Regions from separate parts of the Chryseobacterium sp. UNC8MFCol genome, predicted to be linked through region 1. Evidence: riboswitches for the same ligand, from Rfam matches in the RefSeq annotation. Region 1 holds a riboswitch; each other region holds the start of a gene.
What was found. A riboswitch is a leader RNA that binds a small molecule or an ion and turns the genes downstream of it on or off. The one in region 1 is predicted to bind S-adenosylmethionine.
Positions count from the first base shown of each region.

Region 2: it holds a riboswitch for S-adenosylmethionine, as region 1 does, so the genes downstream of both, M030_RS0100065 (alpha/beta fold hydrolase) here and M030_RS0107690 (TonB-dependent receptor plug domain-containing protein) in region 1, are expected to answer to the same signal.
Region 3: it holds a riboswitch for S-adenosylmethionine, as region 1 does, so the genes downstream of both, M030_RS0100825 (SusC/RagA family TonB-linked outer membrane protein) here and M030_RS0107690 (TonB-dependent receptor plug domain-containing protein) in region 1, are expected to answer to the same signal.

Region 1 covers NZ_AXUZ01000013.1:126,687-134,430, forward strand. The annotation lists gene fumC (class II fumarate hydratase) at 1-500, opposite strand, end outside; gene M030_RS0107670 (fumarate hydratase) at 639-2,246, shown strand; gene M030_RS0107675 (hypothetical protein) at 2,428-2,712, shown strand; gene M030_RS0107680 (helix-turn-helix transcriptional regulator) at 2,808-3,668, opposite strand; gene M030_RS0107685 (T9SS type A sorting domain-containing protein) at 3,809-4,849, shown strand; SAM riboswitch class I at 5,073-5,178, shown strand; gene M030_RS0107690 (TonB-dependent receptor plug domain-containing protein) at 5,274-7,744, shown strand, end outside.
Region 2 covers NZ_AXUZ01000003.1:8,919-16,662, forward strand. The annotation lists gene M030_RS0100045 (fatty acid desaturase family protein) at 1-896, opposite strand, end outside; gene M030_RS0100050 (homocysteine S-methyltransferase family protein) at 980-1,990, opposite strand; gene M030_RS0100055 (O-succinylhomoserine sulfhydrylase) at 2,083-3,243, opposite strand; gene M030_RS0100060 (ACT domain-containing protein) at 3,312-4,850, opposite strand; gene M030_RS0100065 (alpha/beta fold hydrolase) at 4,855-5,793, opposite strand; SAM riboswitch class I at 5,852-5,959, opposite strand; gene M030_RS0100070 (MGH1-like glycoside hydrolase domain-containing protein) at 6,148-7,744, shown strand, end outside.
Region 3 covers NZ_AXUZ01000003.1:167,926-175,669, reverse strand. The annotation lists gene M030_RS0100830 (hypothetical protein) at 1-1,205, shown strand, start outside; SAM riboswitch class I at 1,547-1,643, shown strand; gene M030_RS0100825 (SusC/RagA family TonB-linked outer membrane protein) at 1,727-4,666, shown strand; gene M030_RS0100820 (RagB/SusD family nutrient uptake outer membrane protein) at 4,683-6,176, shown strand; gene M030_RS23530 (RHS repeat-associated core domain-containing protein) at 6,677-7,744, opposite strand, start outside.

The DNA of each region.
Region 1 (7,744 bases):
AGCTTCTCCACAGCCGGAATTGTTACTTCAACTACCTTTTTATAAGCTGCAATATGCATAGCTGTTGGATAAGTGTCATTAGATGACTGAGATTTATTGACATCATCATTTGGATGTATTTCAGATTTCTCTCCTAACGTTCCTCCGTTATTCACATGAGCTCTGTTGGAAATCACTTCATTTACATTCATATTCGACTGAGTCCCGGATCCTGTCTGCCAGATTACCAGAGGAAACTGGTCGTTGAGTTTTCCATCCAGAATCTCATCACAAACTTTAGAAATCATATCTCTTTTTTCTGCAGGAAGCACCCCGAGGTCAGTGTTGGTATAAGCTGCCGCTTTTTTCAGATACGCAAATGCTTCTATAATTTCGTGCGGCATGGAACCTTCCGGTCCTATTTTGAAATTGTTTCTTGAACGCTCTGTCTGTGCGCCCCAAAGCTTATCTGCAGGTACCTGAACCTCACCCATGGTGTCTTTTTCTATTCTGTAATTCATTGTGGTTGAAATTTTTATAAAGTTACTGATAAACGAAATAATTTGCAATTTATAATCATTATAAATATCAATGGAAATGACTGATTTTACTCATATTTTTTTAATGGAAGCCGTATTTTTGCACAAACAAAAAATTGAATGGACTTTAGATATCAGGATCCGTATCCAATTCAGAAAGATGATACGGTGTATAAAAAGCTTACATCAGATTATGTAAAGGTTGAAAAACTGGGTGACAGAGAAATCTTAACCGTTGATCCGAAAGGATTGGAATTATTAGCTGAAGAAGCTATGGCAGACGTATCTTTCATGTTGCGCTCATCTCACTTGGAAAGCCTTAGAAGAATTATTGATGATCCTGAAGCTACCGATAACGACCGATTCGTTGCCTACAACTTATTACAAAATGCTGCAGTAGCTGCTGAAGGAGCACTTCCGTCTTGCCAGGATACAGGAACTGCTATTGTCATGGGAAAGAAAGGTGAAAATGTATACACAGGAGTAGATGATGGCGAATTTTTAAGCCGTGGAATCTTCAATACATATCAGAAACGAAACCTTAGATATTCTCAGGTCGTTCCTTTAACAATGTTTGAAGAGAAAAACTCAGGATCAAACCTTCCGGCTCAGATTGATATCTATGCTAAAAAAGGAGATTACTATGAATTTTTATTCCTGACAAAAGGAGGAGGTTCTGCCAACAAAACCTTTTTATATCAAAAGACTAAATCGTTATTGAACGAAAAATCCCTTGAGGAATTCATCAAAGACAAAATTTCAGATCTTGGAACAGCAGCTTGTCCGCCTTATCACCTGGCTTTGGTAATCGGTGGAACCTCAGCAGAAGCAAACCTTGCTGCTGTAAAGAAAGCTTCCGCCAAATACTATGATAACCTTCCTACAGAAGGTAATGAAGCAGGACAGGCGTTCAGAGACCTGGAATGGGAAGCTAAAGTTCAGAAAATCTGTCAGGAAAGTGCCATTGGTGCTCAGTTCGGAGGTAAATATCTTACCCACGATGTGCGAGTGATCAGACTACCGCGTCACGCTGCATCTTGTCCTGTAGGAATGGGTGTTTCCTGTTCTGCAGATAGAAATATCAAAGGTAAAATAACAAAAGAAGGAATTTTCCTTGAGCAGCTGGAACAGGATCCGAAGAGATTCTTACCGGATACTCCGCCACACCTTGAAGAAGCAGTTGAAATCAATTTGAATAAGCCGATGCCTGAGATTCTGGCGGAGCTGTCAAAATATCCGATCAAAACAAGATTGAAATTAAACGGAACCCTTATCGTTGCAAGAGATATTGCGCATGCTAAGATTAAAGAAATCCTTGATAGCGGAAAACCGATGCCGGAATATTTCAAAAATCATCCGATCTATTATGCCGGACCTGCAAAAACACCGGAAGGAATGGCTTCAGGAAGTTTCGGACCAACGACAGCCGGAAGAATGGATGTCTATGTGGATGAGTTCCAGAGTAATGGAGGAAGCATGATCATGCTTGCAAAAGGAAACAGAAGTAAAGATGTGACTGATGCTTGTCATAAATATGGCGGGTTTTATCTTGGATCAATCGGAGGGCCGGCTGCAATCCTTGCAAAAGATAATATTGTGTCCGTAGATGTTGTGGATTTCCCGGAATTAGGAATGGAAGCCGTAAGAAAAATTGAAGTAAAAGACTTCCCGGCATTCATTATAACTGACGATAAAGGAAACGATTTCTTTGCAGATCTTGCCCACTAAAAGATAAAAATGACGGATAGATAATAGTCGAAAAGATGATAAATAAACGGTCTATTATCTATCAATCTATTTTCTCATCGTCTGAATATTAGTTTAAAATAAAAATAAATAAGAAAATAGAACCCTGATCTTTTGTGTAAAAAAGAAAAAAGTTCTATTTTTGCCTAAAATCTTTAAGAGAATGATAACGATTTTATCAGCATTTTGGCCGTTCTACCAGTTCCTTTGGACTGTATTTTTCATTACTATGTTTTTAGTAGGATTCTGGTGTATTTTTATGTTCTTCGGATTAGTTATCCCTATGTGGCTGACTGAAGGTTTGAAAGAGTACTTCGGAAAAGTGAAGCCTTTCGACCCTGAAGATATCAGAAGAAAGCTTATTACAGAGCAAGAAGGTGTAGAGGTTGTTTATAACCAGCCTAAAGGGAACGGACCTTTCATTCACGATCACGGACATCATCATTAATTGACTGTCATTGCTTTTTCACCTGAATTCTGAAAAAGTAATATCAAAGCAAAACAACATATATAAAACCGCTTAATTTTTTTAGGCGGTTTTTCTTATGTATTATTCCTGAGTTTTTCCGGAGATACCCCAAATTTCTTTTTAAATGCCCGGGTAAAATTTTGAAGATACTCATACCCGCATTCTATAGCTATTTCTTTAATCATAATTTCTTTGTCTGTAATCAGTTTCCTGGCTTTCAGCATGCGTAATTCTGAAATATAGTGGACCATAGTCGTATGATATTGTGTCTTAAATTCTTTTCTGATCCTGTTCTGACTGATTCCTACCAGCTCTGCGATTTCTTCAACTTTTATATTTCTGTGATAATTTTCGTCAATAAATCTCTTAACAATTTCAGGGGTTTTAAAAGATGAGGTCATTGCCTTTTTTTCACTGAACTGCTCAAAAATCAGGATCAGAAGCTTAATAACTTTAGCTTCCATAAATAATTTTTGCACTATTCCTTCCTTAGAATAATGGACCATCTCATTGATGATCATGTGCATCTCAACAGTCATATCCGGCGGTGTTCCTTTATGAAGAAAGATGAATTTATTATGGATCATTTTGTCCAGTATTTCGGCCCCTTCTCTATTGGATGCAGGATTGATCAGGTTGGTAATATGATGATAGCTGAGTCTTAGATGAAAATATTTTAAAGTTTCTTTTGCTTCCGGCCATATCAGTGTAGTATTTTCTTCTGATTCATGGTACAGGATGTATTGATTTTTCTTAAGTAAAAATACTCTGCTATCATCATGAACCTTTAGATTCATATTGGAATGGAGGAGGAAAAACAAATTAAAACCTGATTGACTTTCAGTGGTAAAGGGTTTGGTAGTATTTTCAACCGCTGACACCTCCTTCATCATGATCTCCATATCCTTAGATTTAAATACGAATCCGTTTCTCATACAACCCATTTTTTTACAACCGTAATCGATAAACTCCGGACAGGATAACTAAAATTTGAAAATGATAACCTCCGGATCAAGAATGTACGGTACTTTTGCGCAAAATTAAATTAAATTTAGAATAAATAAAAATAATACATATGCTTGAAAATTTATTTTTTGTGTTAAAAAAAATAGGCATCGGAGCATCCATCGCTTTCACAGGATATGTCTTGCATGCCCAGACTCTGCCGCAAAACTGTAATAATACCGATCCCGGAGGCAACACTGGCGACTTAGGGTGTGTCACTTTTACCTATAGAGGGCAGCAGGTTGTCTATACTACCGTAAGGGGCGAGGATGGGAAAATATGGCTTCAGCAGAATCTTGGTAGTGCTCAGGTGGCAACATCAGCTACGGATCAGGATTCTTACGGAGATCTTTTTCAGTGGGGCAGATGGGATGATGGCCACCAGTTGAGAAATTCTCCTGTTGTTTCACCGCCATCTCCCAATACTCCGTCAGGTATTACAACAGGATCCTATATTGCAGGCTCTCCTGCCTGGTGGTCAGGCTTCGCCGCTACTGATGAGTGGAGTGGGAAATCTAAAGAAGATGCCAGCGATTTTATAGGTGTAGACCCTTGTAAGGCAATAGCGGTTGACTGGAGAATGCCTTCACAGGCAGAGTGGGCATCGTTGGTGAGTGCCGCAAACATCACAAACCCGGCTACAGCTTACAACAGTCATCTGAAACTGCCGGCAGGAGGATACAGGGGATCTGGTAATGGGGATTTTACGTTTGTGGGACAAAGAGGATATTTCTGGAGCTCAGATACTTCCGGATCCGGCGGAAAATACCTTTACATAGGAGCAACTATTGCCAATCCTTCATCAGGAGGACCCAGGGGGCAGGGAGCTTCAGTAAGATGTATCAAAACGGTATCAGGTTTAGGTACTTCAGATACTTCATTAAAAAATATTCAAGTAGGCGTATCTCCCAATCCTACAAAGGGAATTCTTCTCATAAAAACCGACACAGCAATTGAAAATGTAAGTGCTGTCAATGCTGCCGGACAAAAATTAGACATAAAAATGTCAGACCATCGAATTGATATGTCTTCATTTCCTAACGGATTGTATATTCTGGAATTAAAGCTGAAAGGAGGGCAGTCTGTCTTTAAAAAAATCATAAAGGAATGATATTCTCAAACAAGCATTATTAATATTCTTGCCGGATCTTCGGTTAAAATATAGTTCATTACAATTACTTTTATCAGAAGGCTCATGATATTTTCATGGGTCTTTTTTCCAATTAAAGAAAGTAAAGGAACCTTAGCATATAATTAAAGAAAGAATACAAAATATACGAAGTCTGAAAACTTCATTTTTTGCCTATTGAAAAAAATAGTCTACTTTTGCACTAGATTTATCAAGAAAGGTGGAGGGATTTGGCCCAATGAAACCTTAGCAACCTGCACGGTTCCAGAAGTGTAAAGGTGCTAATTCCAACCCGATGGGGGAGATAAGTGAAGTCAATATTCTTATATGAATTCCATTTCTTGAAGTCTTATGTATCTGCGGAAGGTTCCGTCAGAACGTTAGTATTTAATTGGCAAGAACAAAGATGAAAAAATTAAGCATCGCGGTATTACTGCTTGGGACCATAGGAGTCGCTGCCCAGGAGCAGGAGGAAAAGGGAAAACAAATCGAAGATATCATTATCGTTGGAAACCGTAATCTTAAAAGAACGAAACTGGAGACACCGGTTCCGGTAGATGTGATCAGTATTGAAAAAATACAAAAAGCATCCCCACAGATCACCGTTCAGGATTTGATGAATTATCTGATTCCTTCATTTAATTCAGTAAGACAATCTGCTTCGGACGGTACGGAGCATATTGACCCTGTGACTTTGAGAGGCATGGGACCAGACCAGGTACTGGTATTGGTGAATGGAAAAAGGAGACATACCACCTCTCTGGTAAATTATCAGAATACAGTAGGAAACGGGTCAGTGGGAACAGATTTAAGTACCATTCCGGTTATTGCCATCGATAGGATAGAAGTTCTGAGAGATGGAGCCGCAGCGCAATATGGATCAGATGCCATTGCCGGAGTAATCAATATTATTCTGAAAAAAAATCCTGGTGCTTCAGCCAGTATTACTTATGGTTTAAGTGGAAGGAATGACGGGGAGACTTACCAGGCAGGAGCGAATTATGGAACTTCTTTAGGAAAGAGGGACGGTTATATCAATCTTTCACTGCAGTTAAGTCACAGGGGGAAAACAACCAGAACACAGAACCCTGATCTGATTATTTATGATCAATCGAACCTGAATATCGTCAATACTAATGGATCTATCAGTGCTAATGGGATTTCTTTGCCTGATGTTAGTCCGGTTGCTACAGGAGTTTATAACAACTCTTTTGCTTACGATTTTGCGGAGACCGGAAGTCAGATTTCAAGAGCTTATGATGATGCCTTAATCGCAAAAAACGGATTGTCACGCAGTGATTTCAATTTTCAGATCGGAGATGCACAGATCAGACAGGGACAACTGTTTTTTAATGCTGAATATCCTTTTAGTGATCATTTTACATTATATTCTTTCGGAGGCTTTAGTGTTAAAGAAGGAAAAGGCTATGGCTTCAGAAGGCTTCCAAGTGAAACTTTTAATGTGGTTCCGTCGCTTTATCCCAATGGTTTTCAGGCGGTAGTAGGATCTCGGATTTATGATGTATCCTATGCCGTGGGTGCAAAATATGCCGTAAATAACTGGTTGATTGACCTGAGTAATACGTTAGGAAGCAATACCTTCAACTACAATATCAGCAATACCAACAATGCTTCGCTGGGAGCAAAATCTCCTACACGTTTTTATGCAGGGGCGCATGAATTTCTTCAGAATACCATTAATCTTGATGTTTCTAAAAGCATTAACCATTTTAACCTTGCCTTTGGAGGTGAATTCAGATTCGAGCAATACCAGATAAGGCAGGGAGATGAGGCGTCTTATGCACAATATGACACTAATGGAAATATTGTAACCCAAGGCTCAACGGTAATCGGAGCAGGAGGATCCCAGTCTTTCATCGGTTTTTCACCTAAAAATGCATTGAAAAAAGACAGGCACTCTACAGCGGTGTATGCTGATGTATCCTATGATTTTAATAAAAAACTGAATATTGATGCTGCTGCCAGATTTGAAAACTATTCCGATTTTGGAAATTCTTTAAATGGTAAGCTGGCAGTCCGCTATGAATTTGTAAAAAATTATGCTTTAAGAGCGGCTGTAGGAACAGGCTTCAGAGCACCTTCTCTTCAGCAGCAGTACTTTAATAATTCCTATGCCGATATTTCTACCTCCGGTTCAGGAATTGTGACGAAAGGGATCTTTAATAATGACAGTAAAGCTGCCCAGGTTCTCGGATTTGATCAATTAAAGCAGGAAACATCTGTAAACGGAAGTGTGGGATTTACCCTGAAACCGGCTAAAGGATTGTTTATTACACTAGATGGATATTTCATCAAAGTGAAAGACAGAATTGTCATCACAAGCAATATTACCGATGCCAGACTATCAGATTCTGATATTGTAGGCAAAGGAAATGAAGTGGAAAGCGGAAGGTTTTTTGCCAATGCCGTTGATACCGAAACCAAAGGACTTGATCTGGTCGTTTCCTATGACTGGAAGCTTGGAGGCGGTAACCTGAATATCAGCCTTGCCGGAAACTATACCGAAACAAAAATTACAGATTTCCATTTTCCGGAAAATCTCGGAACTCCACAAAACGAATTTTTTGGGCCCGATCAAATCAATATTATAGAATCCTTATCTCCTAAAACCAAAGCATCTTTAGGCTTAAACTATGGCATCGGGAAATTCAGTTTTCTCATAAGAAATACCTATTTTGGCAAAGTGATAAGAGATGGCTACCCCTTTGGAGGCGTTCAGGAATTTTCACCCAAAATCATTACAGACCTTAGTGTAGGATATGATATTACAAAAAATATCAATTTTACTGTAGGAACCAATAACGTTTTTGATGTCTTTCCTGACCTTCAGATATATGAAAATTCCTATTATGGTGT
Region 2 (7,744 bases), on a different contig from region 1:
AAATTCCCCAATAGATTTCTTACAAACCAGTTATTTTCTTTTAAATCGTTGGTAACTTCCAGCTGATGACGAAGCCAGCTAAACGGAAGTCCGTTTTTATTATCTAATTTCGGAAAAGCATTATCCGGCAGCGGATGTAATGGCAGTAGAACAAACAGGGCAAAAATACTGGCTGCAATTACCTGCAAAAACCAGGCTCCCAGAGCCAATCCTATTGATACTTTAAAGAACACAACAGGGATCACAATCTGATAAAAGAAGTAGAATAGTTTATAACTCACCATTTTTACTTTTTCTACAACAGGAATTCTTCCCTGGGTTTTTAAAATCACCCTTTCCTTGTCAAAGAAGTCTCTAAAATCCCTTATAAACATCCAGTTGAACAAATACAAAGGATATACTAGAAAGAAAAACTTGTGCTGATACTTCTGAATGCCTTTTGCTTTAATCCATGGTACAATTAACAATAAACCACTTTGCTCGATGTCTGTATCCCATCCGTCTACATTAGGATAGGCGTGATGACTTGCGATATGCCTTTTTTTCCAGATATAGGAATTAGCCCCTACAAAATCAAAAATGTGTAAGACGATCCAGTTGAGTTTTTTGCTTCTGTAGATATTGTTATGGGCTGCTTCATGAATTAAATTCAGATAAATCAACACGAGAAGAATTCCCATACAGATAAAACTCAGTATATACCCCCAAGGTGTCTGTGCATTAAAAAGAGCAAAAAGATATAACCCCACATAGATCAATGGCAAGATGACCGCCTTGATCTGAATGTAAATATCCCTATTCTCGGAAATGGTTTCTACACGCTGGTTCACTTTCTTTCTTAATTCATTAAACAGTTTGGCATCGTCTGGATCTTTCAGGTAAATCGGCTTTTCCATTACATTAAATTTTGTGGTTTATTTAAAGTTAATATTTATAAGCCAGCCCACATTCTTGATTTTAATTAAAAAAATCTATCAAATCATACAAATTCCTTCAATTTTCTTGGTTGATACTTTTCTACCAGATCAGCAATGGCTTTGATATGTTCCGGTGTTGTTCCGCAACATCCTCCGATAATATTGATCAATCCTTTTTCTACATATTCCTTGATCTGTCTGGCCATATCTTCAGGAGTCTCGTCATATTTCCCGAAAGCATTAGGCAAACCTGCATTCGGATATGCTGAAACGTAGAACTCTGAATTATGAGCCAATGTTTCAAGATACGGGGTTAGCTGATCTGCTCCCAATGCACAATTGAATCCAACACTCAGCAAATTCAGATGGGAAACTGAGATCAGGAATGCTTCAGCCGTTTGGCCACTCAATGTTCTTCCTGATGCATCGGTAATTGTTCCTGAGACCATGATCGGAATTTTAATTCCTCTTTCGTCCTGCAGTTCATCAATGGCAAATAAAGCTGCTTTGGCATTTAATGTATCAAAGATGGTTTCTACTAAAAGAATATCGGAACCACCATCCAGCAAAGCTTCACACTGCTGTTTGTAGGCTACCCTTAACTCTTCGAAAGTAATGGCTCTGTAACCGGGATCGTTCACATCCGGACTTAAGCTTGCCGTTCTATTGGTAGGACCGATGGACCCCGCGACGAATCTTGGTTTATCAGGATTTTTGGCAGTATACTCATCACAGGCTTTTCTGGCAATCTTTGCTGATTCGTAGTTCAGTTCATAGACCAATTCTTCCATGTGATAATCAGCCATGGCTATGGTAGTTCCTGAGAAAGTATTGGTTTCAATAATATCAGCTCCTGCTTCCAGATATTTTTTATGAACTTCTTCTATCGCTTGAGGCTGGGTAAGGGAAAGCAAATCATTATTTCCTTTTACCGGATGTTCCCAGTCTTTAAATCGCTCTCCACGGTAATCTTCTTCTTCAAACTTATAACGTTGAAGCATGGTTCCCATCGCGCCGTCCAGGACTAGGATGCGTTCTTTGAGGGCTTTGTTTAGTGATTCTATATTTGTCATCTCTTTTATAGTTGTTGAGTGAGACTGATAGTTGGTTGATAGGACTTCGTTCTCTATCTTGGGTTAAATCGCCCCTTTGGCACTCTTTGTGATTAATCTAAGGCTTGTTTTAAGTCTGCAATAATGTCGTCTACATTTTCCAGACCTACTGAACAACGTACTAAACCTGCGGTAATTCCTACTTCGTTTCTTTCTTCATCCGACAGTTTTGAATGGGTCGTTGATGCAGGATGGGTGACGATCGTTCTCGTATCACCTAAGTTGGCAGAAAGCGAGCACATTTGTATCTTATCTAAAAAGCTTCTTCCGCCTTCGATACCTCCTTTAATTTCAAAAGCAACAATATTTCCTCCCAGCTTCATCTGTCTTTTAGCGATTTCATAGCTTGGATGGGATTTGAGGAATGGATATTTTACAAGTTCCACATTAGGATGGTTTTCTAAAAACTCTGCTACCTTCAGTGCATTTTCACAATGTTTTTCAACGCGGATGGCTAAAGTTTCCAGACTTTTTGATAGTACCCAGGCATTGAAAGGAGATAATGCAGGCCCTGTATTTCTTGCGAAAAGATAGATTTCCCTGATCAGGTCTTCCCTTCCTACTGCAATTCCTCCCAGTACTCTTCCCTGTCCGTCAATCAGCTTCGTTGCAGAATGTACAACAACATCTGCACCATATTTGATCGGCTGCTGCAGATAAGGCGTTGCAAAACAGTTGTCTACAATGAAAATCAGGTTATGTTTTTTGGCAATCTGTCCGAAAAACTCAAGGTCCAGGATTTCAATCGCAGGATTGGTAGGAGTTTCAAGGTACAGAATCTTTGTATTGGGTTTGATGTATTCTTCTACGTTTTCAGCATCTTCAGCTTTGAAGTAGGTGGTTTCAATATTCCATTTCGGGAAATATTTTGTAAACAAAGTATGGGTAGAACCAAAAACTGACTGACAGCTTACGATATGATCCCCCGCACTTAATAATGCTGCAAATGTTGAGTAGATGGCAGCCATTCCCGTTGCAAATGCATATCCTGCTTCTGCTCCTTCCATTTTTGCGATCTTCTCTGTAAATTCAGTTACATTTGGGTTTGAGAATCGGCTGTACAGGTTTTTAGGCTTTTCTTCCGCAAAGCTTGCTCTCATATCCTCAGCATCCTGAAAAATAAAACTGGACGTAAGGTATAAAGGTGTGGAGTGCTCATCAAACTGAGATCTTTCAGTCTGTGTTCTTATTGCTGATGTTTCGAAATTTTCCATATAGTTTTAATTTGATAGAATTGCATTCTATCTTTGGTTAAATCATCCCTTCGGGATTGTTTCTACAATTATTTTGTTTCACTTACTCTTAAAATGTCACCGAATACTCCTCTTGCAGTTACCTGAGCTCCGGCCCCGGCTCCCATGATGACAATCGGATTTTCGCCGTAGCTTTCTGTATAGATTTCAAAGATCGAGTCTGAACCTTTCAACTGACCTAATGCGGAAGTAGCAGGAACAGAGATCAGTTTTACATCCAATTCTCCTTTGTCTTTCTGTAAATCGCCATGTAAATCTCCGACGTATCTCAACACATGACCCGGTTCCTGGCTTTCTTTGATTTTTTGGTATTCTTCGTCTAATTCGTCAAGTCTGGAAAGGAATTCTGATTTTGAAACAGATGATAAACTTTCCGGTACCAGATTCTGAATGTTGATATCATCAAATTCATTGATCAGATCCAGTTCCCTTGCCAGAATCAATAATTTTCTTGCTACGTCATTTCCTGAAAGGTCTTCTCTCGGATCCGGTTCTGTATATCCTTTTTCAAGAGCTTCATTGATGATGGTTGAGAATTTGTCGTTTCTTAAAGAAAAATTGTTGAATACATAGCTCAATGTTCCGGAGAATACCCCTTTGATTCTTGTGATATTTTCTCCTGAAAGGTGTAATAATTTGATAGTGTCAATTAAAGGCAACCCTGCTCCTACATTGGTTTCGTATAAATAACGTCTGTTATTTTTACTCAACGTATATCTTAGTTTACGATATTCTTCAATAGGCAGCGTATTGAAAATCTTGTTGGATGACACTAAGTCGAATCCGTTTTCAGCCAATGCATGATAATTCTTCACAAAGTCTTTGCTGGCAGTGTTGTCTACAACGATCAGGTTTTCTAATTGATTTTCGTTTGAAAAGTTAATCAGTTCCTGAACATTTGACGGATGTTCTGCAGTCAACACTTCATCACCCCAATTGGCATCAAATCCTTTTTTGTTGAAAGCTATTTTCTTTGAATTGGCTACAGCAACTACTCTAAGATCTATTTTCTTGCGTCTTTTAATTTCTTCTGACGACTCAAGCACCTGCTGTATTAATGTTTTTCCAACATTTCCATGACCGATGATTGCCAGATGAACGATCTTTGGTTTTTTAAAAATTTCGGATTCAATGATATTTTTTGTTTTTTCATCCTGAGATGAAGTCACGACGATATTTACTCTGTTTTCTCCGGCTACCTGATTTAACAATAATGGAAAAACGTTGTTTCTTGCCAGTTCGGCAAATACTTTATTGAAATCTTCTGCAACAAATCCGATAACAGAAACATTATTGATACTATATATCTGGGATACTTTTCCTGATTTTCTTTCCGGTTCAAATTCATCAATAAGACAAGCTACTGCTTTTTCGGCATCATTTTCGTGAACCAAAATAGAGATTCCGTTTTCTATAGCTTGCTGGGAGATCACTCCTACACTGATACGCGCTAGAGTAAGCGCTTTAAAAATTCTTCCGTCAATTCCGATTTCTCCTAAAAAATCTTCTCCTTCAAATTTGACGATTGATCTGTTCTTCAAAAATTTTATTTCGTTAGCATTTTTCATTACTTTATAAAATGTTTTTTATGATATTATTTAATTGTTGGTATTCCATTAGGAAGGCGTCATGCCCGTGTATAGATTGGATCTCGTGATAGGAAACAGTATTCTTTTTTTTCTGCAGGCTTTCAAAACACATTCGGATTTCAGAAGCAGGAAAGAATAAATCTGTATCAACGGAGATCATGTGCATTCGTGCCTGTATGCTCTCCAGAGCAGATTCTTCCGTGTTAATATTCATCAGCAGATGATTCATCAGTTTATAGGCTTTTAAACTAAATCTATCGTTTAAAGCATTTCCATGATAAACCAGCCAGTCTTCTGATTCCAGGCGTTGTTTTTCCGGGTTGTATGTATTTTGAAATCTGTCATTGAGTGACTGCGGAGTTCTGTAGCACAGCATGGCATGAATTCTTGCTTTTTGTAATGGCTGATCTTCAGAATTCAATAGAAATTTCTGAACCAGACATTGTGCATGAAGCCAGTCATGAGTTCTGTGATCACAGGCTATCGGGATAAAAACTTCTGTCAGCGCAGGTTGCTTGGCCAGCATTTCCCAGGCAATTCCGCCTCCGAGTGAGCCTCCGATAATGGCGTATACGTTTTTGATATGTAAAGCTTCAAGCCCTTTCAGAAATAGATTTGCAATATCTGAGGGAGTGAAGTCTTCATAGTTGTCAATTAAAAAATGATCGTAACCGTTTCCGGGAATATTGAAACACAGAACTGTGTATTTTTCCGTATTGATCACCTGATTTTCCCCAATAAGTTGTTTCCACCATCCTTTTTCTCCTGAAACATCAGAGTTTCCGGTTAAGGCATGATTGACTACAATAATGGGTGCTGTAAACAGCTCTTTCCCGAACAGCTGATAGCTCAACGGGATATGGTATTCCTTTCCGGAATTGGTTTGATACGTAAGATTAATATAGTTTAGTTCTGTTTTCAATTCTATTATTTTAATACAATTGAAAATGCCACAGGAAATGGCTGAAAAGAACTTCAGTAAGTTATCTGTCCAAAATAATTTTGGTAGAACGTAGCACCTTCTTTGCTTGCACAAAGGGTTGCTAAGGTTTCATAGGGTCTAATCCCTCAACCTTTCTTGATAACATTTTCAATATTTGAATGAACGAATAGTGCAAAGGTAGTTCTTTTCTTTTAATTTCAAAAAAAAATTAATTTAATATTTAAAAATCGGCTTAAATACTAGTGTTTCAAGAGTATATTAATAATTATTCAGATGAAAAAAATTGGAATTACTTTTCAAAAAAACTAACTTCGTATAGAAAAATGATGAGATATGACCGCCGAAAAAGAAAGATTACAAGATACCAAATGGAAAAACTGGGGACCTTATGTAAGCAACCGGCAATGGGGAAATGTACGTGAAGACTACAGTCCGAACGGAAATGCCTGGAACTATACCAATCATAATAACGCGGAAAGCTATGCTTACCGTTGGGGTGAGGAAGGTATTGCCGGGATTTCAGATGTAAAGCAGCTTTTCTGCTTTGCTTTTTCATTTTGGAACAAAAAAGATAAAATCGTAAAGGAACGCTTCTTTGGATTAAGCAATCCACAGGGAAACCATGGAGAAGATATCAAGGAAATTTTTTATTACCTCGATAATACCCCTACGCATAGCTATATGAAAATGGTATACAAATACCCTATCAATGCTTTTCCTTATGATGATCTGGTGAATGAAAACGGAAGACGCAGCAAACAGGAACCGGAATACGAGCTTTTCGATACCGGGATCTTTGATCAAGATGAGTATTTTGATATTTTCATTGAGTACTGCAAGGTTGACCATAATGATATTCTCGCCAGAGTAACGGTGTGCAACAGGAGTCAGCATGAAGCTCCTATTGTTGTGATCCCCACAGCCTGGTTCAGGAATAACTGGAAATGGGGCTACAATACCTATAAAGGGCAATTGAATGCCTCTCAAAACGGATGTATAGATATCGGGCATGACAGTATTTCCATCAAGAAAATCTATTCTAGGAATACGGATGTTCAAAGTGTGTTCTGTGATAACGAAACCAATACGACAAAGCTTTACGGAGTTCCGCACACTGAAAATAATTACTTCAAGGATGGAATTAACGATTTTATCATCCATCATGGAACTGATACCGTTAATCCTGAAAAGAGAGGAACAAAAGCGTCTTTTCTGATTGATGAAATGATTGGCGCCGGACAATCGAAAGTTTTTGAATTCAGATTGTGTCCGAATGAAACAGACGAACCGTTTGCACAGTTTGAGGAGATCTTCAATAGGAGAATTGCTGAAGCTGAAGAATTTTATCAGGAAATTCAGAACGACCCTATCAACGAAGATGAAAAAAATGTTCAAAGGCAGGCATTTGCAGGACTTCTGTGGAACAAGCAGTTTTATCATTATAATATCGGAAAATGGCTGAAAGGTGATCCGAATTTTGAAGCTCCAAGGAATTTCAATGAGTATGTACGAAATACGGAATGGAACCACCTTCACAATAAGGATATTATTTCGATGCCCGATAAATGGGAGTATCCATGGTATGCGACATGGGATCTTGCTTTCCACTGTGTGCCTCTTTCCATTATTGATGCAGAATTTGCTAAAGGACAGCTTCTGCTATTGACCAAAGAATGGTATATGCATCCTAACGGCCAGCTTCCCGCGTATGAATGGAATATGAGTGATGTAAACCCGCCTGTACATGCATGGTCGTGCTTCCGGGTTTTTAAAATTGATGAAAAAAATAATGGCAAACCCGATCTTTTGTTCCTTGAGAAAGTTTTCCAAAAACTTCTCCTGAATTTCACCTGGTGGGTGAACCGAAAGGATAAAAACGGTAAAAATATTTTCGGAGGAGGGTTCCTTGGTCTGGATAATATCGGAGCTT
Region 3 (7,744 bases), on a different contig from region 1:
TTTTTTCTAATGATAAAGGATTTCTTCCCCCACGGCTTACTACGGCTGAAAGAGATATTCTTCTCCCGGCGGATAGTTTAAACCTTGATGCCGAAGGAATGACGATTTACAATAAAACAGTTCATTGTCTGGAGTTCTGGAACAGTATGGAATGGATTAATATGTGCCAGGGAAGATCTGCTGTATATATTATTAACTGTGAACCAGTAGTTAGCGGAAGCTTCTATGCGGGAGCTCCAGCTTCCGGTTCTGTGAGAATTAAAGTAACCGTAAGCCGGCCAGGAAGTTATAAGATAAGTACAGCTGTCATCAATGGAATGAGCTTTAACGGAGAAGGAAATTTTGAAACTACCGGAGAACAGTATGTCATTCTTTCGGCTGAAGGAACTCCCGTGCAGACTGGAAATTATACCTATTCAATTGTTACTCCTTCAGGATATGAAAACTGTACTTTTGCGGTTAGGGTCACGGGCCAGCCTTCCGGCAAGGTGGTGAGAATACTTTCTATTGTTCCTGATGCCTGGAACGGAACTTTATCCACAGATTCTTACGGACGATATTCATCAGTAGCTCGTTCCAAACTGACAAATCCAAGTAATTTCGGACCCAACGGAAGTGTAGTGATGGCCAACTTTATTTTTAATACCATTAACATCCGGACTGCAAGCCCGGCAGAGTTATCACAGGCAATAGACAATTCGGACATTGTTTGGATCGGGTATGTGTATACCAGTTATTTTTCTGATCAGAGTATCGCTGTTTTAAGACAGAAAATACAGGAAAAAAGAAAATTTTTTGTGATAGATGCGGAGCATCAGAACCTTACTCCTATCAATAAGCTGAATATTGGCTATACCGCACAATATATCAATTCTCAAAGTCCGGGTTCTTTTTTCACTACAAGTTCTCAGGGACCTAACAGTGGAGCATTTGGCACCCTTCCTGAAAACACAAGAATACAAACTAACCGATATATGGGAAGGATTACTCAGTTTCCGGCCACTGCCAAAGTTTTTATGAAGGACAGTGCGGGGAGAGTTGCCGGAACTTTAGATGATAATGTATTAGTCTATACGGATGTCAATTTATTTTACAATTACGAATCTGCGGATAAATTTTATAATGAGGGAACAGGGTGTACAGAAAGCTCAAATGCGAGAATGTTTTGCAATATGTTTGATATTGCGGTTAACTACGTAAGATAAAAAAATACTATATAAACCATAATCCTAGGCTACCAGTTGTTTTTTGATTCGGAACACAAAATATTGGATAATTTCCAACCTGATTGTTCAATTAATAAATATATATATGGTAGGGAATGACATCTTCGGATGTCATTTTTTTTGTTTACAGTGAGTTTGAGTTATTGAATTATTTTTAATGATATTTATCATGTTTGTTAAAATACTAATTGATGTAATCAGTTATTTTAACGGCTTTTGATAAAATCTTATGTTAATTTTAGTAAAATTATCATGAAAAAACATAAAGTCTACTTGTTTTGTGGACTAAATATTTATAGCTTTGCAAACATATTTCGATCGGCTTATAAAGAAAGACGGAGGGAACTGACCCTGAGAAGTCTTAACAACCTGCGTTGTGTAAGGTGTTACATTCAGCCTTTAATGGAAAAATAAGCATTTGGTTTATCGTATTTATCGATGCCCTTTGCTGTTTATTCTGCAAGGGGCTAAATTTTAATATATGATAAACAAAATTGATTATGATTAGTAAAAGTTTAATTGATTATAAAGTTTGGATTCCGCCGGTAGCTGCGTTTTTCTTAGGAATTACCGGTGTAAGCGGACAGGATTCAAAGCTAAAAAAAGATACACTCAAAGAAAAAGAGATTGATGAAGTAGTGGTAGTTGCCTACGGAAAGGCAAAGCGAACAAGCTATACAGGTTCTGTAGCCACCATTTCCAGTGAAAAAATCAATAACAGGCCGGTAACGAACATTACAAAAGCTCTGGAAGGGCAGGTCCCGGGGATTCAGACCACAAGCGCATCGGGGCAGCCGGGTTCTACAGCGACCATCCGAATCAGGGGAGTAGGGTCTATCAGTGCCGACAGTAATCCTCTTTACGTAGTAGACGGAATTCCTTTTGACGGAAATATCAACGCGATAAGCCCTAATGACATTGAATCTATCAGTGTTTTGAAAGATGCTACAGCAAGTGCGTTGTACGGTTCCAGAGGAGCTAACGGAATTATTATTATTACCACGAAATCCGGTAAAAAAGGCGAGGCGAGAGTCAATTTTAATATCAGCCAGGGATTTTCCGGCAGAGCAGTAAAAGATTACGAACAGGTAAGTACCGACCAGTATTTCCAATTGTATTGGGAAGCAATGAGAAACGGCTACCAATCCGGACAAATCACTGCTCAGCAGGCGGCCCAAATGGCTACAGATAACCTTACTTCAGGTGTAGGATTATCGATAAATCCTTATGGAACAGCATATCCAAAACCTGTAGGTACAGACGGTAAATTATTGGCAGGAGCAAGACCATTGTGGAACGACAACTGGAAAGATATTTTACAGAGAGTAGCTTCCAGAAATCAGGTAGATCTGGATATCAGCGGAGGAAGTGAGAAAAGTAACTATTTCTTTTCATTGGGTTATCTTGATGATAAAGGAATGGCCATTGAATCTGGATTTAAAAGATACAATACGCGATTAAAAATCAATTCTGAAGTAAAAAGCTGGTTGAATGTTGGGGTGAACTTAAGCTATACCAACAGTATTCAGCAGGCACCTCCTTCGTCAGATTCCAAGTCCAGCAATATCATTCAGGCAGCAAGGGTGATCCCTTCTTTCTATCCGTATTATGAAAGAAATCCTGATGGAAGTTATGTATTGGATGCCAGCGGAAATACCATTTATGATTTTGGTAAATACAGACCAGCAAATGCCCTTCAGAACGAAAATGCAGCGGCAACTTTACCATTGGACAAGAATGAAAATAAGGAAGATAACTTCTCAGGAAAAGGATTTTTTGATTTTACCTTCTTACCGGAATTAAAGTTCAGATCAAGCTTTTCTGTTGATTTGGTTAATTATAACGGACATTATTATTCGAATCCACTGATAGGACAGGGAAGTGAAACCAACGGTTCAGTGACAAGATCCAATAGCAGGACTTTATCTTATACTACGAGTAATATTTTGACCTTTGATAAGAAATTTGGAAAACACCACTTCAATATCTTAGGCGGCCAGGAATTTTATAAATATGATTACCAGACCATCTCCGGAACGCGAACTCAGTTTTCACTGCCATACTATTATGAGCCTGATGCTGCCGCGTTGTTGGGAAGCTTCAGTGGAAACAGCGATAAAGTCAGCCTTTTAAGTTTCCTGGGTAAAGTAGAGTATGATTATAACAATACGTACTTCTTATCTGCTTCAGGAAGAGCAGACGGTTCTTCAAGGTTTTCTCCGGGGAACAGATGGGGAAAATTCTGGTCTGTGGGAGGTTCATGGAAAATTTCAAATGAAGAATTTATCAAAAACCTCAATGTCTTCAATCAATTGACTCTTCGTGCCAGTTATGGTGGCCAGGGAAATGATAAATTATTACAGCCTAATAAATCTCCGTTGTATTATGCTTACCAGGAATTATACAAATTCTATAATAATCTGGGTGAGCCCGGAACAGTTCTTGAAAAAGCATTGACAGAAAACCTGAAATGGGAAACCAACCTTAACTTGAATGTAGGATTGGAGTTTGCAATTCTTAATAACAGAGTTAAAGGTAATGTGGAATATTTTGAGCGAAAAAGCCAGGATCTTCTGTTTAACATGCCGGTAGCCCCATCACTGGGGATCAGTGACTTCCCTGCGAACATCGGAACGATAAAAAATACAGGATTCGAGTTTTCATTGTTTACAACGCCGATTAAGACAGATGATTTCAGATGGGATTTGGATGTTAACCTGAGTACTTTAAAAAATACCATAACGAAACTTCCTAAAGGTTCTATTGTAACAGGAACCAAGTTATTGCGCGAAGGAGGATCTGTATATGATTTCTATCTTGCGGAATGGGCTGGAGTGGATCCGAATAACGGAAATCCGCTATGGAAAACATTTACCACTGATGCCAATGGAAATACAGTGGAAGGCACAACTTCTGAATTTGCAAAGGCTACGAGAACAATACAAGCCTCCGCATTGCCGAAACTTACCGGAGGAGTAAGTACCAATATCTCTTATAAAAACTTTGATTTTTCTGCATTGCTGACCTTTAAAATCGGAGGAAAAGTTCTGGATACTGATTATACTTCAATTATGCATAGCGGAAATTCAGCGGGACGTGCATGGAGCGCTGAAATGCTGAACCGATGGACACCGGACAACCGTTATACAGATGTTCCTGCACTGACTACGACACTTACCAACTGGACGGGCAATTCTACCAGATTTTTATATTCAGGAACATATGCAAGACTTAAAAATATAAGTTTAGGATATACCCTTCCATCTGATTACTTTGAAAAAATAGGATTGAAAAAATTCAGAATTTATGTTCAGGCAGAAAACCTTCTGACATTCTATAAACATAAAGGAATGGATCCTGAGCAGGCACTGGATGGAACGACGTATTACAGATATCCGGCCATGAGAACAATTACTTTTGGTCTTCAGGCAACGCTTTAACTTTAAAATTAAAACAATGAAAAATTTAAAATATTTATCTTTTGGTCTGATCGGATTGGGGTTGCTTACCAGTTGTGAAAGTGAGTTGGAAACAGCTCCGACAAATCAGGCAAATCAGGTTGAGGTTTTCAAAACTGCAGAAAGTGCAGAAACCGTCATCAACGGAGCATGGGCTAAGTTTAATGATGATGGAACAACCTATGCCAATATCGGGTATTCAACGGTTTTAAGGGCCAGTGATGCCATGGGAAGTGATGTAGCGGTGCTTACCAATAAATATGGTTTCTCTTCTACCTATCAGTTTGCAGAAATGTCGAATAGTACAGCCGCCCGGCCTCTGTTTATCTGGTCTATGCTGTATTCGACCATTAATAATATGAACAATGTTATTACAAAAATTGACGGAACAGAAGGCAGCCAGGAAAAGAAAAATCAGGTGAAAGGGCAGGCGAAAGCCTTACGTGCATTCTGCTACCTCAATATTGCCAGCTTATACCAGTTCAGTTATTTGAAAGATAAAACGGCTTTGACAGCTCCTATTTATACGGAACCTTCGACAATCAATACGCCTGCAAAGAAAAGGTCAAGCCTGGAAGATATTTATACTTTGATTAAAAGTGACCTGACAGATGCGGATGTTTTATTGAAGGATTATGACCGAAATAATAAGGATAAAATTAACCGTGCAGTAGTGAACGGGCTTTTGGCAAGAACTTATTTAAATACCGGAGACTGGAGTAAAGCTTCTGCTTCTGCGAAAATCGCAAGAGAAGGATTTCCTTTGATGCCGGCTGAAAAATACAAGGACGGATTCAATGATATCAGCAATGTAGAATGGATCTGGGGACACGGCCAAACGCAGGAGCAGTCGGATGCGAGCTATGCTTTCCACTATCTGGATGTGTCTTCATCAGGAAGTTTCTACTACAGTTTTATGGCTGATCCTTACTTTAAGGATTTGTTTGATACGAATGACATCAGGTACCAGTTGTTTTCTTGGGATGGTCTTAAAGGAAGGGAAGGATTGCTGAGATATGCCAAGTTTAAGTTTAAACCCACTCTTATCGGAGATCTTGTGTATATGAGAGCTGCTGAAATGTACCTGATCGAAGCCGAGGCCGAGGCAAGAACAGGAAATACATCACAAGCTGTAACGGTTTTAAATCAATTAAAATCAGCGAGAAAAGCGAATGTATACACCGGTTCTTCCGCTCAAAGCGACGTGGTGAAAGAAATTCTGATTGAAAGAAGAAAAGAACTCTTCGGAGAAGGGTTTGCCCTTTCAGATATTATCAGAACGGAGGGAACAGTCGTAAGAAAACCATTTGTAGGAACAGACGGAAAACCAGTGAAAGTTCAGATCACTACTCCGGACGGAACCGTGAAAACAGTTGACGGAAGAGGGCATTCTATTTTTGCTTTCCCTGATAAGACCGCCTTTATTCCGAACAGCAAGTATTACTTATTCAGTATTCCACAGAGAGAAGGGGAGAATAACCCGAATCTGTAAGATAAAGTCCATAGTTTATAATTAGATTGATTTTTTTAGCCATCGCGTTTGCGGTGGCTTTTATTGGTGAGACTGAAAAAAAATAGCCACAAATTTAAATTTGTGGCTACTTTTTTATAGTTTATAAATTTCCGTTGTAATAAAATGTATAAACCTTGTTGGGTAAACTTATATAGACTGTATCTATTGTCATTTTTTCTCTATCAATCTTCTTAAGATAGACATTTTCGTTAGAAGATATGTCTATTTTTCCAAAAGTAGTTGATTGAATGCTCGCAGCCGTGATAAGTTTGTTTTTAAAAGCAATGTATATCGAATAGTTATTTTGTGTATTGTAGATGGTATTTACACCTACTTTTACGTAATTAATTCTACCATCTGCTTCCTTTAATTCATAATACTCCTTATTTTTTTTTAAACTATCAAGTGACTGGTAGCTTTTGAAATTGCTTGAAATACAACTAGTTATTAAAAAAAGTGATAAGAGCAATAAAATACATTTATTCATCTTTAGATATTCTATATATTTTAAACATTTGTGTGGCATTGTATTCATTGGTTCCAAAGGTTTCATACGGATCTCCTTTCATGAAAAGCTGCTCCCATATTCCTTTTACCTGGAAATTCGTCCAACCTTGTATATAAACCTGAAATATATGTCCAAATTCGTGCCCAAATGTAGTAAAATGAGTTAGTGCTCCTTCAGCCCCAAATGTGGCTACATTATTTCCCCAGGTAACTTCTCTTCTAAATTCGTTTATAGAATATCCTCTACTATTTGAGGTGAATAATTTTGCGAAGAAAGGCTGTGCCAGTTGATATAGACCCTTGTTTCTCCATTTTACATGTTTATATGAAATATCTAACTCCTTAGACATTGATTTTACATCTTGAAGCTGTGTTTCTGTTGGTTTATACGTTGCCCCAAAAACAGTAATCATAAACGCTGCCTGTCCGGCTCCATTATAGGCTCCGTTTTCAAAGCCACTCTTAATTCCTTGCCATACATTTGTTCCACGGAACATTGCTGTAAATCCACCTGAAATAGCACCTGTTATTCCATATTTGGTAGAGTTATAGAGAATTTCTCCTACTGCATTTTTGGTCCAGCCCCAAACACCTTTTCCGCTCAAACCTTTCCATCCTGGTAGCTTATTTCCAACAAATGCCCCAATCATTGAAGAAGTAATTGTTATGGCATCAATTTTTCCTTCCAACATAGACTGAGTGGTAATATTAGAAAGAAGTTCCCATGTTCCATTGTTAAGAATGGCACTACTTGGACTGAATAGTGCTGCACCTAAGCCGTTTAATCCTCCGGAGATTGCGCCTGCAATAGCTCCTCCCAATACTGCTTTACCAAAACCACTCCAATCTTTGGTAATCAAACCTTTAACTGTATATGCCAAAATACCAATGCCTGCTCCTATAATAGCACCGTATGCTGCTCCTATAGCGATTTTGATAAGAACAGGTATCAAGAACTGAAGAAATTCCCCGCTAGGATCATTAAACATCAACGGATTATTCAAAACATATCCGTATTTGTTATAATTTTGGGTATCATA